Regions from separate parts of the Streptomyces sp. CA-142005 genome, predicted to be linked through region 1. Evidence: riboswitches for the same ligand, from Rfam matches in the RefSeq annotation. Region 1 holds a riboswitch; the other holds the start of a gene.
The links. Region 1 has a riboswitch for glycine ahead of gcvP (aminomethyl-transferring glycine dehydrogenase). Riboswitches for the same ligand answer to the same signal wherever they lie in the genome.

Region 1 (7,211 bases):
TGGTCCGGCTGCTGGGCAAGGCACACGGGCACGCGCTGTACGCCATGGCCCTGGCCCACGACGAGCGGCCCGTGGTGGCCGAGCGCGAGGCGAAGTCGGTGTCGGTCGAGGACACCTACGACGTGGACATCCATGACCGGCTCCGGATCGGGCTGGAGGTGCAGCGGCTCGCCGACCGGTGTGTGGGGCGGCTGCGCGGGGCCGGGCTGTCGGGGCGGACGATCGTGCTGAAGGTGCGCCGGTACGACTTCTCGACCCTGACCCGCTCCGAGACGCTCAGAGGGCCCACGGACGATCCCGCGGTCGTGCGCGAGGCGGCCGCGCGGCTGCTGGACTCCGTGGACACCACGGGTGGGGTACGGCTGCTGGGCGTGGGTGTCTCCGGGCTCGCCGACTACACCCAGGAGGACCTGTTCGCGCAGGCCATGCCGTCACCTCCGGCGGAGGAGCCGGAGAGGAGTGAGACGGAGTCCGTTCTGGAGCGGCCGGAGCCGGTTGAACGTCACTGGCGGGCAGGCCAGGACGTAAGGCATGCGGAGTACGGCCACGGGTGGGTGCAGGGGAGTGGGCTGGGGCGGGTCACCGTGCGGTTCGAGACGCCGCAGTCCGCTCCGGGGCGGGTGCGGACGTTCTCTGTCGATGATCCCGCGCTGGAGTCCGCTGATCCGTTGCCGTTGGTCTCGGATCCTTCCCACCCGCCCGACCCGGACCCCGGAGAAGGTCACGTCTCCTCTGAACCCGCCAGCTTGCCGAAGTCGTGGTCCGGGGCCGCGGAAGGTGATGCCACGTCCAGGCCGTAGTGGTGGTACAGCTGCAGCTCCTGCTCGGGGGAGAGATGGCGGCCCACGCCGAAGTCGGGGGCGTCCTTGATCAGAGCGCGGTCGAACGGGACGTGGAGGGAGCCCTCGATCAGCTCGCTCGGTTCCAGGGGGACGAAGGCGTCGCGGGAGAACAGGCCGGTGCGTATCGCCGCCCACTCGGGTACGCCGGTCGCGTCGTCGAGGTACACCTCGTCGATGGTGCCGATCTTGGTGCCGTTGCGGTCGAACGCCTTGCGGCCGATCAGGTTGCGCGGATCGATCTCGGTCTGCACGGTCCCTCTCCCTCCACGTGGTCGCAACTCATCCGTAAGCACTACGAAAGAGCAGATTCAGGGAGGCGGCCACTCGAGGGCTCGCGCGCCGGCCTCGCTGGTAGGCTGACAGCGGCTGCTGACCCCGTGCGGGAGAGTCCTCCGACCACCTCGGAGGCGCCGAAGGAGCAAATCCTCCCCGGAATCTCTCAGGCTCACGTACCGCACGGACGAGGTCACTCTGGAAAGCAGGGCGGGTGTCGACGGCTTCCGCTCTCACCGACGGTGAAAACCGGGACTTCAAGGCCCCGGTGAAGCTCTCAGGTTGAGATGACAGAGGGGGAGGCCGTCCGGGCACCCGCGCCGTGGTGCCCTCGAAGGTCGCGTCAGACCAGGAGGCCTCCGCAATGACCGCCCATCGTATTCCGCTCTCGGAGCTCGAAGCGGGCATCCCGTTCGAGCAGCGCCACATCGGGCCCGACCAGGAGGCGCGGGCCAAGATGCTCGCGCACGTCGGCTACGGCTCGCTGGACGAGCTGACCGCCGCGGCGGTCCCGGATGTGATCAAGAACGCCGACGCCCTGGATCTGCCGGGCGCCCGCACCGAGGCCGAGGTGCTCGCCGAGCTGCGCTCGCTCGCCGACCGCAACCAGGTCCTCGACTCCATGATCGGCCTCGGCTACTACGGCACCTTCACCCCGCCGGTGATCCTGCGCAACGTCATGGAGAACCCGGCCTGGTACACGGCCTACACCCCGTACCAGCCGGAGATCTCCCAGGGCCGCCTCGAAGCGCTGCTGAACTTCCAGACGATGGTCGCCGACCTCACCGGGCTGCCCACCTCCGGCGCCTCCCTGCTGGACGAGGGCACCGCGGCCGCCGAGGCCATGGCGCTGTCCCGGCGCATGGGCAGGAACAAGAAGGGCCTGTTCCTCATCGACGCGGACGCGCTGCCGCAGACCATCGCCGTCATCCAGACCCGCGCCGAGCCGACCGGTGTCGAGGTGGTCGTCGCCGACCTCAGCGAGGGCATCCCGGCCGACATCGCCGCGCGTGAGATCAACGGCGTGCTGATCCAGTACCCGGGCGCCTCCGGTGCCGTACGCGACATCAAGCCGGTCATCGACCAGGCGCACGAGCTCGGCGCGCTCGTCACCGTCGCCGCCGACCTGCTCGCGCTGACCCTGCTGACCTCGCCGGGCGAGCTGGGCGCGGACATCGCCGTCGGCACCACCCAGCGCTTCGGTGTGCCGATGGGCTTCGGCGGCCCGCACGCCGGCTACATGGCGGTGCACGAGAAGTTCGCGCGCAGCCTGCCCGGCCGTCTCGTGGGCGTCTCCGTCGACGCCGACGGCAACAGGGCCTACCGGCTCGCGCTGCAGACCCGCGAGCAGCACATCCGCCGGGAGAAGGCGACCAGCAACATCTGCACCGCGCAGGTGCTGCTCGCCGTGATGGCCGGCATGTACGCCGTCTACCACGGCCCCGAGGGCCTGCAGACCATCGCCCGGCGGACGCACCGGTACGCCACGATCCTCGCCGCGGGCCTGAAGGCCGGCGGTGTCGAGATCGTGCACGGCGCGTTCTTCGACACCCTCACCGCGCGGGTGCCCGGCAAGGCCGCCGAGGTCGTCGCCGCCGCCCGGGAGCACGGCGTCAACCTGCACCTGGTCGACGCCGACCAGGTCTCGATCGCCTGCGACGAGACCACCAAGCGGGCCCAGGTCGCCGCCGTGTGGTCCGCCTTCGGCGTCGAGGGCGACATCGAGGCGCTGGAGGCGACGGCCGAGGACACCCTGCCCGAGGAGCTGCTGCGCACCGACACGTACCTCACCCACCCGGTCTTCCACCAGCACCGGTCCGAGACGGCGATGCTGCGCTACCTGCGCCGGCTGGCCGACCGCGACTACGCGCTCGACCGCGGCATGATCCCGCTGGGCTCCTGCACCATGAAGCTCAACGCGACCACCGAGATGGAGCCGGTCACCTGGCCGGAGTTCGGCCAGCTGCACCCCTTCGCCCCGGCCGGGCAGGCCGAGGGCTACCTCACGCTCATCCGCGAGCTGGAGGAACGTCTCGCCGAGGTCACCGGCTATGACAAGGTCTCCCTGCAGCCGAACGCCGGTTCGCAGGGCGAGCTGGCCGGTCTGCTCGCCGTGCGCGGCTACCACCGCGCCAACGGGGACGAGCAGCGCACCGTCTGCCTGATCCCGTCCTCCGCGCACGGCACCAACGCCGCCAGCGCCGTGATGGCCGGCATGAAGGTCGTCGTTGTCAAGACCGCCGAGGACGGCGAGATCGACGTCGCGGACCTGCGCGCCAAGATCGAGCAGTACCGTGACGAGCTGGCGGTGCTGATGATCACCTACCCCTCCACGCACGGCGTGTTCGAGGAGCACGTCGCCGACATCTGCGCCCAGGTCCACGAGGCCGGCGGCCAGGTGTACGTCGACGGCGCCAACCTCAACGCCCTGGTCGGCCTCGCCAAGCCGGGCCACTTCGGCGGTGACGTCTCGCACCTGAACCTGCACAAGACCTTCTGCATCCCGCACGGCGGCGGCGGCCCCGGCGTCGGCCCGGTCGGCGTCCGCTCGCACCTGGCGCCGTACCTGCCGAACCACCCGATGCAGCCGGCCGCGGGCCCGGAGACGGGCGTCGGCCCGATCTCGGCCGCTCCGTGGGGTTCCGCGGGCATCCTGCCCATCTCCTGGGCGTACGTCCGGTTGATGGGCGGCGAGGGCCTGAAGCGGGCCACGCAGGTGGCCGTGCTCTCCGCGAACTACATCGCCAAGCGCCTGGAGCCGCACTACCCGGTGCTCTACACGGGCCCCGGCAACCTGGTCGCGCACGAGTGCATCATCGACCTGCGCCCGCTGACCAAGGCGACCGGCGTGAGCGTGGACGACGTGGCCAAGCGCCTGATCGACTACGGCTTCCACGCGCCGACCATGTCCTTCCCGGTGGCCGGCACGCTGATGATCGAGCCGACCGAGTCGGAGGACATCACCGAGCTGGACCGGTTCTGCGACGCGATGATCGCCATCCGCGCGGAGATCGAGAAGGTCGGCGCGGGCGAGTGGCCTGCGGAGGACAACCCGCTGCGGGGCGCGCCGCACACCGCCGCCGCGCTCGGTGGTGAGTGGAAGCACGCCTACAGCCGCGAGGAGGCCGTCTTCCCGGCCGGTGTCTCGGCCGCCGACAAGTACTGGCCGCCGGTGCGCCGTATCGACCAGGCCTTCGGCGACCGCAACCTGGTGTGCTCCTGCCCGCCGCTGGACGCGTACGAGGACTGAGCAAGCCGTGCCACAGGGCCCCGTCCGGTTTCCGGGCGGGGCCCTCGCCGTGTCATGCCGTCGCCAGGGACACCTCGGTCGCCTTGATCAGGGCGATCACGTCGGAGCCCACGAAGAGGCCGAGGTCGGCGACCGCGTCCTTGGTGATCGCCGCGGTCAGTTCGCCGCCGTCGACGGTGACCTTGACGGTGGCCATGACGGTGCCGGTCGTGAGACGGGTGACCGCGCCGGGCAGCTGGTTGCGGATCGACAGGCCCTGGACCCGCTGGGTGGCCAGGGAGACCTCGGTCGACTTCACCAGCGCGCGGACGGGCGTGCCAGGGGCGAGGGAGAGCTCCTCGGCGGACTCCTTGGTGATGGCCGCCATGAGTTCCTGGCCGCCGTCCAGCCGGAGTCTGACGGTGGCCATGGCCTCGCCCGAGTGGACCTCGGTGACGGTGCCGGGGAGCTGGTTGCGGATGCTCAGGGTCATGGGCACCCACGGTAGAGCGCCCATCCGGTCAGGCCGGGTATGCGTGTGTCTGCGTCGCTTTGACCGTCGCCCAGACAGCGGCGCCGGGATGCAGGTCGAGCTCGGCGGCGGCGACCGTGGTGAGGTCGGCGGCCAGGGGGAGCTCGCCGGTGAGGTCGGCGCGGATCTGGTCGCCGTGCGTCTCCAGGCCGGCCACCTCGCAGCGCCAGAGGTTGCGGGCGCTGGCGCCGGTGGGGCGGTCGCGGAACAGGGTGACGGCGGACGGCGGGAACGCCACGAAGGCCGGACCGGACAGGTCCTCGGTGGTCGTGATCCGCGGGCCCGCGTCGAGTCGTACCGTGTGACCGTCCGCCTGGCCGCGGTAGAGGTTGAGGCCGACGAGCTGGGCGATGTAGTCGGTGCGCGGGTGGCGGGCGATGTCGGCCGGGGTGCCCTCCTGGACGACCCGGCCGTGCTCGACGACGACCAGCCGGTCGGCGAGCACCATGGCGTCCAGTGGGTCGTGCGTCACCAGGACGGCGACCGCCTCGAAGTCGGCCAGGTGGCGGCGCAGTTGGGCGCGGACCTCCAGGCGGGTGCGGGCGTCCAGGGCGGCCAGGGGCTCGTCCAGGAGCAGCAGCCTCGGGCGGGTGGCCAGGGCGCGGGCGAGTGCCACGCGCTGGGCCTGCCCGCCGGACAGGCGGCGCGGCTTGGCGCCGGCGTGGTCGGCGAGGCCCATGCGGTTCAGCCAGGCCGCGGCCTGTGCGCGGGCCTCGGTTTTGCCCGCGCCCTGGCAGCGGGGGCCGAAGGCGACGTTGTCCAGGGCGGACAGGTGCGGGAAGAGCAGGTAGTCCTGGAAGACGACGCCGACCGGTCGGGACTCCGGGGGAGTGCGCTCCAGCGAGGTGCCGTCCAGGCGGAGGTGGCCGGCGGTGAGCGGGGTGAGGCCGGCGAGGGCGCGCAGGGCGGTGGTCTTGCCGGCGCCGTTGGGGCCGAGGAGGGCGAGGACGTCGCCGGGGGCGGCGGTGAGGGTTATGTCCAGGCGGAAGGGGGCGCGCTCGACGACCAGGTGGGCGTCGAGGCCGGCCGTGGGCGGGTGCGGGAGCGTGCAGATCTCGTCGTCGGGCCGGGGTGCGGCTGGGTCGGTGGGGGCGGGTTGTCCCTGTGTGGGGCGGGGGTTCGTCATGGGGTTGTCATCCAGCGGTCTCGCAACCCCGCCAGCACCGCGATCGACACCGCCAGGAGAACCAGGCTCAGGGAGATCGCGGCGTCGGGGTCGTTCTGCAGGGCCAGGTAGACCGCGAGGGGCATGGTCTGGGTGCGGCCGGGGAAGTTGCCCGCGAAGGTGATCGTCGCGCCGAACTCGCCGAGCGCACGCGCCCAGGCGAGGACCGCGCCCGCCGCGATGCCGGGCGCGATCAGCGGCAGGGTGACGCGGCGGAACGCCGTGAAGCGGGACGCACCGAGCGTGGTCGCCGCCTCCTCGAAGCGCGGGTCGGCCGCGCGCAGGGTGCCCTCGACGCTGATGACCAGGAACGGCATCGCGACGAACGCCTCCGCGATCACGACCCCGGCGGTGGTGAACGGCAGCGTGATCCCGAACCAGGAGTCCAGCACCTTGCCGATCACCCCGTTGCGGCCGAGGGCCAGCAGCAGTGCCACACCGCCGACCACGGGTGGCAGCACGAGGGGCAGCGTCACCAGGGCCCGTACGAGGCCGCGGCCGGGGAACTCCGTGCGGGCCAGCAGCCAGGCCAGCGGCACGCCCAGGACGAGGCTGACGGCCGTTGCCGCCGTAGCGCTGACCAGCGACAGCTGGAGCGCCTGCCACACCTCGGTGCTGGACAGCTGGTCCGGCAGGCTGCGCCAGGGCGCGCGGATGATCAGCGCGACCAGCGGCAGCAGCAGGAACGCCAGCGCCAGCAGGCCCGGCAGCAGCAGCGGCAACGGCACCCCGCGCCGGCCCCCCGCGCCGACGCGGCGGCGCCGCGGCCGGTCCGTGCGGGGACCGGTCGCGGCGTCGGGTTTGTGCAGCGAGGTCACGGCTTGAGGAACCCCGCCTCGCCGAGCACCTTCTGTCCCTCGGCGGACTGCACCAGGGCGATGAACGCCTTGGCGGCCTGGGCGTTCGGCGCGTTCTTCAGCAGGACGATCGGGTAGTCGTTGATCGCGTCGGCGGACTCGGGGAACTCCACGCCCTCCACCTTGCCGGCCGCGGACTTCACATCCGTCTTGTAGACGACCGCGGCGTCGGCCTCCTTCAGCTCCACCTTGTTCAGGGCGGCCTTGACGTCCTGCTCGTAGGAGACCGGGGTCAGCGTGAGCTTGCCGGCGTCCAGGGCCTTCTGCGCGGCGGCGCCGCACGGCACGGTCTTGTCGCACAGCACGACCTTCA
Region 2 (7,211 bases), 4.5 Mb from region 1:
GAGCATGTTGGTGCCGATGTCACCACCGGCGACCGGGCCACCGCGGGCGGTCTGCAGGGACACGTGGTCGGCGCCCAGGATGACGGCCTTGCGGCACTCGAGGTTGTCGAACGGCTTCACGCTCTGCGGGAAGACCGCGTAACGGATGTAGCCGGAGACCGGGTTGTCCAGGTTGGCCTTGTGCTCCTTCAGGGCGGTGGTACGGCCCTGCGGCGACATGCCGGTCTGGTTGATGTCCAGGTCCAGGTCACCGTTGATCAGACGCTGGTCGAGCTGGTTGGCGTCCGAGAAGAACTTGACGGTGATCTTGTCCGGGTAGGCCTTGCGGATCGGGTCCGAGGCCTGGCTCCACTTGTCGTTACGGACCAGGGTGAGGTCCTTGCCCGGGCTGTACGACTCGAACTTGTACGGGCCGGAGGAGAACGGGTGCAGACCGTACTTGGACTTGGTGTCCTTGTCCTGGCGGACCGGGGACGCCGAGACAAGGGCCAGCATCTCCTCGAAGTCCGAGTTGGCCTTCGGGAGGTGGAAGACGATGGTCTTGTCGTCGGGCGTGTCGATCGCCTTCAGACCCAGCTTGTCCTTGGAGGAGTCCTTGTACGGGCCCTTGTACTCGCCCTTGGGGTCGAGGATGTCCTTCAGGTAGACCGGGCCGCCGGACAGCACGTCCTGCGCCCAGACACGCTCGATGCCGTACTTGATGTCCTTGGACGTGATCGCCTTGCCGTCTTCCCACGTCACGCCGTCACGCAGGGTGTACGTGTAGGTCTTGCCGCCGTCGGTGACCTTGGCGAGTCCGGTGGCGAGGTCCGGAGTGAGCTCGGCGCCGGCCTTGCCGGGCTCCGTCTTGCCCGTGACGAGCTGACGGCTGTAGTAGCGCGCGAAGTTCCACATGAAGCCGTAGTAACCACGCGTGGTGTCCCACGAGTCGGCGTCCTGGGCACCACCGAAGCGCAGCGTGCCGCCCTTCTTGGCCAGGGAGGCCTGAGCGACCTTGTTGTTGGCCGCGTCGAAGCCGGCCGCGCCGGTCTTCGAGCCCTTGTCGCCGTTGTCGCTGTCGCCGCCGCCGCACGCCGCCGTGGTCAGCAGCGCGGCGACCGCGGCAGCAGCGGCCAACGCCTGCTTCCGCCGCCCTGAGGTGCGTTGGGTAGTCACGATCTCGGATCCTCCGGATATTGATGAGAGACCCCGTGCCAATGCCACGGGACGCTTGGGGTAAGACGGTTCAGCGGGAGCCCTTCGGGTCGAGCGCGTCCCGCACGCCGTCGCCGAAGAGGTTGAAGGCAAGAACGGTCACGAAGATCGCCACACCCGGGACCACCATGTACATGGGGTCCGAGTCGTAGTAGTCGATCGCGCTCGAAAGCATCTGCCCCCAGGAGGCCGTAGGCGGCTTGACGCCTACGCCCAGGAAGCTGAGTGCCGCCTCGGTGAGGATGTTGGTCGGGATCATCATCGTCGTGTACACGACGATGGGCGCGACGAGGTTGGGCAGCAGTTCCTTGAAGAGGATGTAGAACCGCCCGGCGCCCAGCGACCGGGCGGCCTCGACGTACTCGCGCTCACGCATCGAGAGGGTCTGTCCGCGCACCACGCGTCCGATGTACGGCCAGCCGAAGAATCCGATGACCAGGATCATCACGAACACCCGCACGTTGGAGCCGGTCAGGCCGAGCAGGTCGTTCGGCATGACAGAGACCAGGGCGATGGTGAAGAGGAGCTGTGGGAAGGCCAGCAGACCGTCCATGACGCGGCTGATGACGGAGTCCACCCAGCCGCCGAAGAAGCCGGCCAGGATACCCAGGACGGTGCCGAGGACCACGGCGACCATGGCGGACAGGAAGCCGACCAGGAGCGAGATCCGGGCACCGTAGAGGACGCGGGCGAAGATGTCCCGTCCGTTGACCGGCTCGACGCCCAGCAGGTGGTCGCCGCTGACACCGCCCAGCGACCCCTTGGGGGTGCCGAACAGCGGGTCGATCATGTCCTCGTGGAAGACGTCCGGGTCCTGCCCGAGCAGATTGGTGATCACCGGCGCGAGCAACGCGACCAGGATGAGGACGAGCACGACGACGCCACCCGTGAGGGCGAGCTTGTCCCGCTTGAGACGCTCCCAGGCGATCCGGCCCAGGGAACGCCCCTGTACGGCCTTCTCTCCGGCAGCGACAGCCGCGGCTTCTTCGGCCGCGCTCGGGGCCGTTTCCGCAGTCGGCTCGTGCAATGGTGCCGTCATCTGGCAGGGACCCCTCTCAACCGGCGGTGGCCGGCCCGCGCTTGCCGCTGGTAGCGGCCTCAATCAGTCCGTCGTACACAGGGGCGAACCCCTTGAAGGGGGAGTCTTCAACGCTTGCGCGATCAGCCGCCAGCCTTGACGGGGAATGGATGCGCAACCGTGATGCAAGCTGGCGTTTCCTGTTATGCGGACAGGAAGTCGCGGGGACCGGACGAAGCCGGGCCGGACATACGGGTGCGCCGGAGGCCTTTACGGGCGATATCCCCAGGTCAGCAGCGTCAGTAGCCGCCGTGCACCGGTGGATAGCCGTAGCCCGCGGCCGGCGGCTGGGGCGAGGTCTGGAGCTGGGGCGGGGCCGCGTGGGCCTCGCGGTCGTAGAACGGGCGGGCGCCGGCCCGCATCCACATCACGACCGGGTCATAGTCGTCGGTCATCGCGACCGTCGACACCGGCAGGCCCTCCGGGACCGCCCCGATGGACTGCTGCATCATCGCGCGCACCGAGTCGACCGCGGCCGGGGAGGTGTCGTACACGTCCAGGCCGATGGCGAGGTACGGCGCGCCGAGCGCCGGCTGCACCCAGGCGCGGCGCAGGGAGCGCAGGGCCGGGGTGCGGTGGGCGTTCTGCGTGAGGAGGGCGTAGAACTGGGGGATCTCGATGCCGGGTTCGGTCAGCCGGAGGGGGCCCGCGGGCTGGCGGTCCAGGCCGGTGGCGATGCGGCGCAGATCCAGCCAGGGGATGCCGACGCCGCCGCCCGGGGCGTGCGGGTTGAGCCAGAGGCCGTAGTGGTCGGGGTAGAGGGTGCGGGCCACGTCAAGGCCGTCGACGACCTCGTACGAGCGGTTCCAGCCGCTGGCCGAGAGCTCCTGGGCGGAGGTGACGCAGGGGGCGTACTGGAAGCCGTCGACCTCCATGTTCCCGTACTGGGCGTCCGGGGAGCCGGCCTGGCCGTGCCACAGGAGCATCCAGATCTGGCCGGAGGAGGGGGTGGCGAGGGCGCGGAGCAGGGCCTCGTAGGCGTCGTAGCGGCCGGGGGTGACCTGGCGCAGCGCATGTTCCACGCTGACGCTGCCGCTGTGGCTCGCGCTCACCTGTCGTGCCCTTCTTTTTGTGCCCCGGTGTCGGGAGACAGCTTATGCGCCTACCGGCCCGGGGCCCTGGGTGTGTGCGCCCCTCGAGGTGTTTCAGTGGCCGTACTGATAGAAGGGGCGGACGTTCGCCTTCAGCCACTCGGCCACCGGGTCGTCCGTCACGTCCAGAAGGACCAGGTTGACCGGCCACTGCACCGGGATCTTTCCGAGAGCTTTGCCGAGGGCCTGCAGGGGGAGGCTGCGCAGGTCGCCCTCCCACTGGGAGAGCTCGACGCCCACGAACATGACCGGGTCGTCCGTCTCGATGGCGGCCAGGCAGCGGCGGGCGGTGCGGACCACGCCGGTCCCGGCGAACTCGGCGGACGCGGCGGAGAGGAAGTCGACCGGGTCGTCCTGCCAGTCGGGCTCGAAGAGGCGGACCCGGGCGCCGGTGTTCGGGCCGTCCAGCGGGGTACGGCCGATCCGGCACAGCTCGGCCACCGCCGCGGGCGGGAGCGGGATGCCGACCAGCGCGTCGGGGTTCACCGCGAGGCCGATCTGCGGGGGCAGGCCGCGGGCGAACTCCACGGCGGGGGCGATGGTGTACGGCATGTGGGGGCCGGCCGCCTGGCGCAGCTGCTCCTCGGAGCTGAACACCGGGACGTACGCCTGGCCCTCGATGTCCAGCGAGGGCAGGTCGAGCGGGCCGCTGTCCGGACCGCCGCCGTTGGGCAGCGGGATCCAGAGCAGGCTGCGGCCCAGCACCTCGATGATCCGGCCGGCCGCCGCGGGTATGCCGAGGGAGGCCGAGAGCACCTCCTCCAGCTCGTTGCCGGGCCAGCCGCCGTGCGGCTGGGGGTGCGCCTGTGCCGGGAAGTCCGCGGGAATGTCCGCCGGGAAGTCCATCTGCCTACCGCCTGCTGGGAACCACTGCTGTGTCCATGAAGGCTAGCGGGTGGCTGTGACAGGGCCTCACCTTGTGAAGCCTCGTCCCACGAAGGCGATCCGCTGGAGGGCGTCCGCCGCCGGCCGGTCCAGCAGCACCGCCGCGCCGCAGCCCGCGGGCAGCTCACCGCGCTCGACCGCCGCGAGCAGCCGGGCGGTCGTCCGGCGGTGACGGCGGAAGGCGTAGGCCGAGACGCCCCGGCCGCGCTCGCGCTGGCCCTTGCGCGCGGTCTCGGGGGTGACGTCGAGCAGGAGCAGATGGAGGGTGCCGCCCCGGCGGCGGGCCTCGCGGGCGAGCCAGGCGCGCACCCAGGGCTGGGTGCCGCAGTCGTGCACGACGACGCCCTCGCCGGTGCGCAGGGCGCGGCGCAGGCCGGCGTAGTGGGCGAGGCGGACCAGGGGGCGGTAGAGGGCGTAGGGGAGGAGGCGGGGGGCGCGGGCGTCCCAGCGGTCGCGGGTGTCCTGGGAGTCGACGCGGCGGCCGGCGACCGCGCGGTGCATCAGGGTGGACTTGCCGCTGCCGGGCAGGCCGGTGATCACGACCAGGTCGCGGGGGCCGAAGAGCAGGGCGCGCGGGCCGTGGCCGGCCCGGTCGCGCAGGTCCCGGACGACCGCGGCCGGGGCAGGGCGCTGCCCCGGCACCGCGATGCCGGTGGTGACGGTGGCGTACACCGGAGTCCTGTTCACCGTGGTCGTCCTCCCCTGCCTGCTCGGTAATATTCGTTCCCGCCGTACGCAAAGAGAAGGTAATGGAGGATGTCGCCTGCAGGGTCCGGGTCGTGCCACAGGTCGGTTACAAAAGGGCGCTCGCCGTGCAATGATGTGGCCGCCAACTGCATACCGGCCGCTTGAATCCGCGCGGGAGAGTCCCCAGCAGCCTTCGCTGGGGCGCCGAAGGAGCAAGTCCCTCCCTTGAATCTCTCAGGCCCCGTTACCGCGCGGGCGAGGCACATCTGAAAAGCGGGCCGCTGCGTCAGTGGCTCCACCCAAGGTGCAAGCCGTGATCGTCCCGGTGGCGGTCGTGGCGAACCTCTCAGGTTCCGATGACAGATGGGGAGGAACGTTCCTCGCCCGTCCCGCTGCGTCCTGGGAGACGACCGACCGATGAGCAGTACCGAACTCCGTCACACCGCGCTCGATGCCGTGCATCGCTCGCTCGGTGCGACGATGACCGACTTCGCCGGCTGGGACATGCCGCTGCGCTACGGCTCCGAGCGCGACGAGCACCTCGCCGTGCGGACGAAGGCGGGTCTCTTCGACCTCTCCCACATGGGCGAGATCACCGTCACCGGCGCGGAGGCCGCCGCCCTCCTCGACTACGCCCTGGTCGGCAACATCGCCACCGTCGGCGTGGGCCGCGCCCGCTACACCATGATCTGCCAGGCCGACGGCGGCATCCTGGACGACCTGATCGTCTACCGGCTCGCCGAGACCGAGTACATGGTCGTCGCCAACGCCTCCAACGCCCAGGTGGTGCTGGACGCGCTGACCGAGCGCGCCGCCGGCTTCGACGCCGAGGTGCGCGACGACCGGGACGCCTACGCGCTGATCGCCGTCCAGGGCCCGGAGTCCCCCGGCATCCTGAAGTCCCTCACCGACGCCGACCTGGACGGCCTGAAGTACTACGCCGGCCTGCCCGGCACGGTCGCCGGCGTCCCGGCCCTGATCGCCCGCACCGGATACACCGGCGAGGACGGCTTCGAGCTGTTCGTGAAGCCCGAGCACGCGGTCGAGCTGTGGCAGGCGCTGACCAAGGCCGGCGAGGGCGCAGGCCTGGTCCCGTGCGGCCTGTCCTGCCGGGACACCCTGCGCCTGGAGGCGGGCATGCCGCTGTACGGGCACGAGCTGACCACCTCGCTCACCCCCTTCGACGCCGGGCTCGGCCGGGTGGTGAAGTTCGAGAAGGAAGGCGACTTCGTCGGGCGCGAGGCGCTCACCGAGGCCGCCGCCAGGGCCGAGCAGAACCCGCCGCGCGTCCTCGTCGGCCTGATCGCCGAGGGCCGCCGGGTGCCGCGTGCCGGGTACGCCGTCGTCGCCGGCGGCGAGGTGATCGGCGAGGTCACCTCCGGCGCCCCCTCCCCCACCCTGGGCAAGCCGATCGCCATGGCCTACGTCGACGCGGCGCACGCGGCGCCGGGCACCGAGGGCGTCGGCGTGGACATCCGGGGCAGCCATGAGCCGTACGAGGTCGTGGCGCTGCCGTTCTACAAGCGCCAGAAGTAGACACTGGGCGCGGTCACTGTGTGACCCCGCGCACGTTTCCGCTGCTCACAGCGGCTTCCGCAGTCCCCCCTTCATCAGCACTCCCGCGCGTACAGGAGAATTCAGGCCATGAGCAACCCCCAGCAGCTGCGCTACAGCAAGGAGCACGAGTGGCTGTCGGCCGCCGAGGACGGCGTCTCGACGGTCGGCATCACCGAGTTCGCGGCCAACGCGCTCGGCGATGTCGTCTACGCCCAGCTCCCCGAGGTCGGCTCCACGGTGACCGCGGGCGAGACCTGCGGCGAGCTGGAGTCCACCAAGTCGGTCTCCGACCTGTACTCGCCGGTCACCGGTGAGGTCACCGAGATCAACGAGGACGTCGTCAACGACCCGTCGCTGGTGAACTCCGCCCCCTTCGAGGGCGGCTGGCTGTTCAAGGTGCGCGTCGCGGAGGAGCCGGCCGACCTGCTCTCCGCCGACGAGTACACCGCCGAGACCGCCGGCTGAGGAGTCGTAGCCGTATGACCGTCCTGAACACGTCCCTGCACGAGCTGGACCCGGAGATCGCCGCCGCGGTCGACGCCGAGCTCGGCCGCCAGCAGTCCACGCTGGAGATGATCGCCTCCGAGAACTTCGCGCCGCTCGCGGTGATGGAGGCGCAGGGCTCCGTCCTCACCAACAAGTACGCCGAGGGCTACCCGGGCCGCCGCTACTACGGCGGCTGCGAGCACGTCGACGTCGCCGAGCAGATCGCCATCGAC

Region 2: linked by a shared signal. The riboswitch ahead of gcvT (glycine cleavage system aminomethyltransferase GcvT) and the one ahead of gcvP (aminomethyl-transferring glycine dehydrogenase) in region 1 are both predicted to bind glycine.

Annotation. Positions count from the first base shown of each region.
Region 1 is NZ_CP192078.1:2,212,428-2,219,638, reverse strand. Features, by position in the region: gene ACQPXS_RS10655 (DNA polymerase IV) at 1-800, shown strand, start outside; gene ACQPXS_RS10650 (PRC-barrel domain-containing protein) at 722-1,093, opposite strand; glycine riboswitch at 1,213-1,307, shown strand; gene gcvP (aminomethyl-transferring glycine dehydrogenase) at 1,480-4,365, shown strand; gene ACQPXS_RS10640 (TOBE domain-containing protein) at 4,418-4,837, opposite strand; gene ACQPXS_RS10635 (ABC transporter ATP-binding protein) at 4,866-6,002, opposite strand; gene modB (molybdate ABC transporter permease subunit) at 5,999-6,859, opposite strand; gene modA (molybdate ABC transporter substrate-binding protein) at 6,856-7,211, opposite strand, start outside.
Region 2 is NZ_CP192078.1:6,752,754-6,759,964, reverse strand. Features, by position in the region: gene ACQPXS_RS31625 (ABC transporter substrate-binding protein) at 1-1,155, opposite strand, end outside; gene ACQPXS_RS31620 (ABC transporter permease) at 1,226-2,233, opposite strand; gene ACQPXS_RS31615 (enhanced serine sensitivity protein SseB C-terminal domain-containing protein) at 2,512-3,324, opposite strand; gene ACQPXS_RS31610 (enhanced serine sensitivity protein SseB) at 3,418-4,209, opposite strand; gene ACQPXS_RS31605 (AAA family ATPase) at 4,276-4,935, opposite strand; glycine riboswitch at 5,098-5,195, shown strand; glycine riboswitch at 5,196-5,308, shown strand; gene gcvT (glycine cleavage system aminomethyltransferase GcvT) at 5,353-6,471, shown strand; gene gcvH (glycine cleavage system protein GcvH) at 6,580-6,957, shown strand; gene glyA (serine hydroxymethyltransferase) at 6,972-7,211, shown strand, end outside.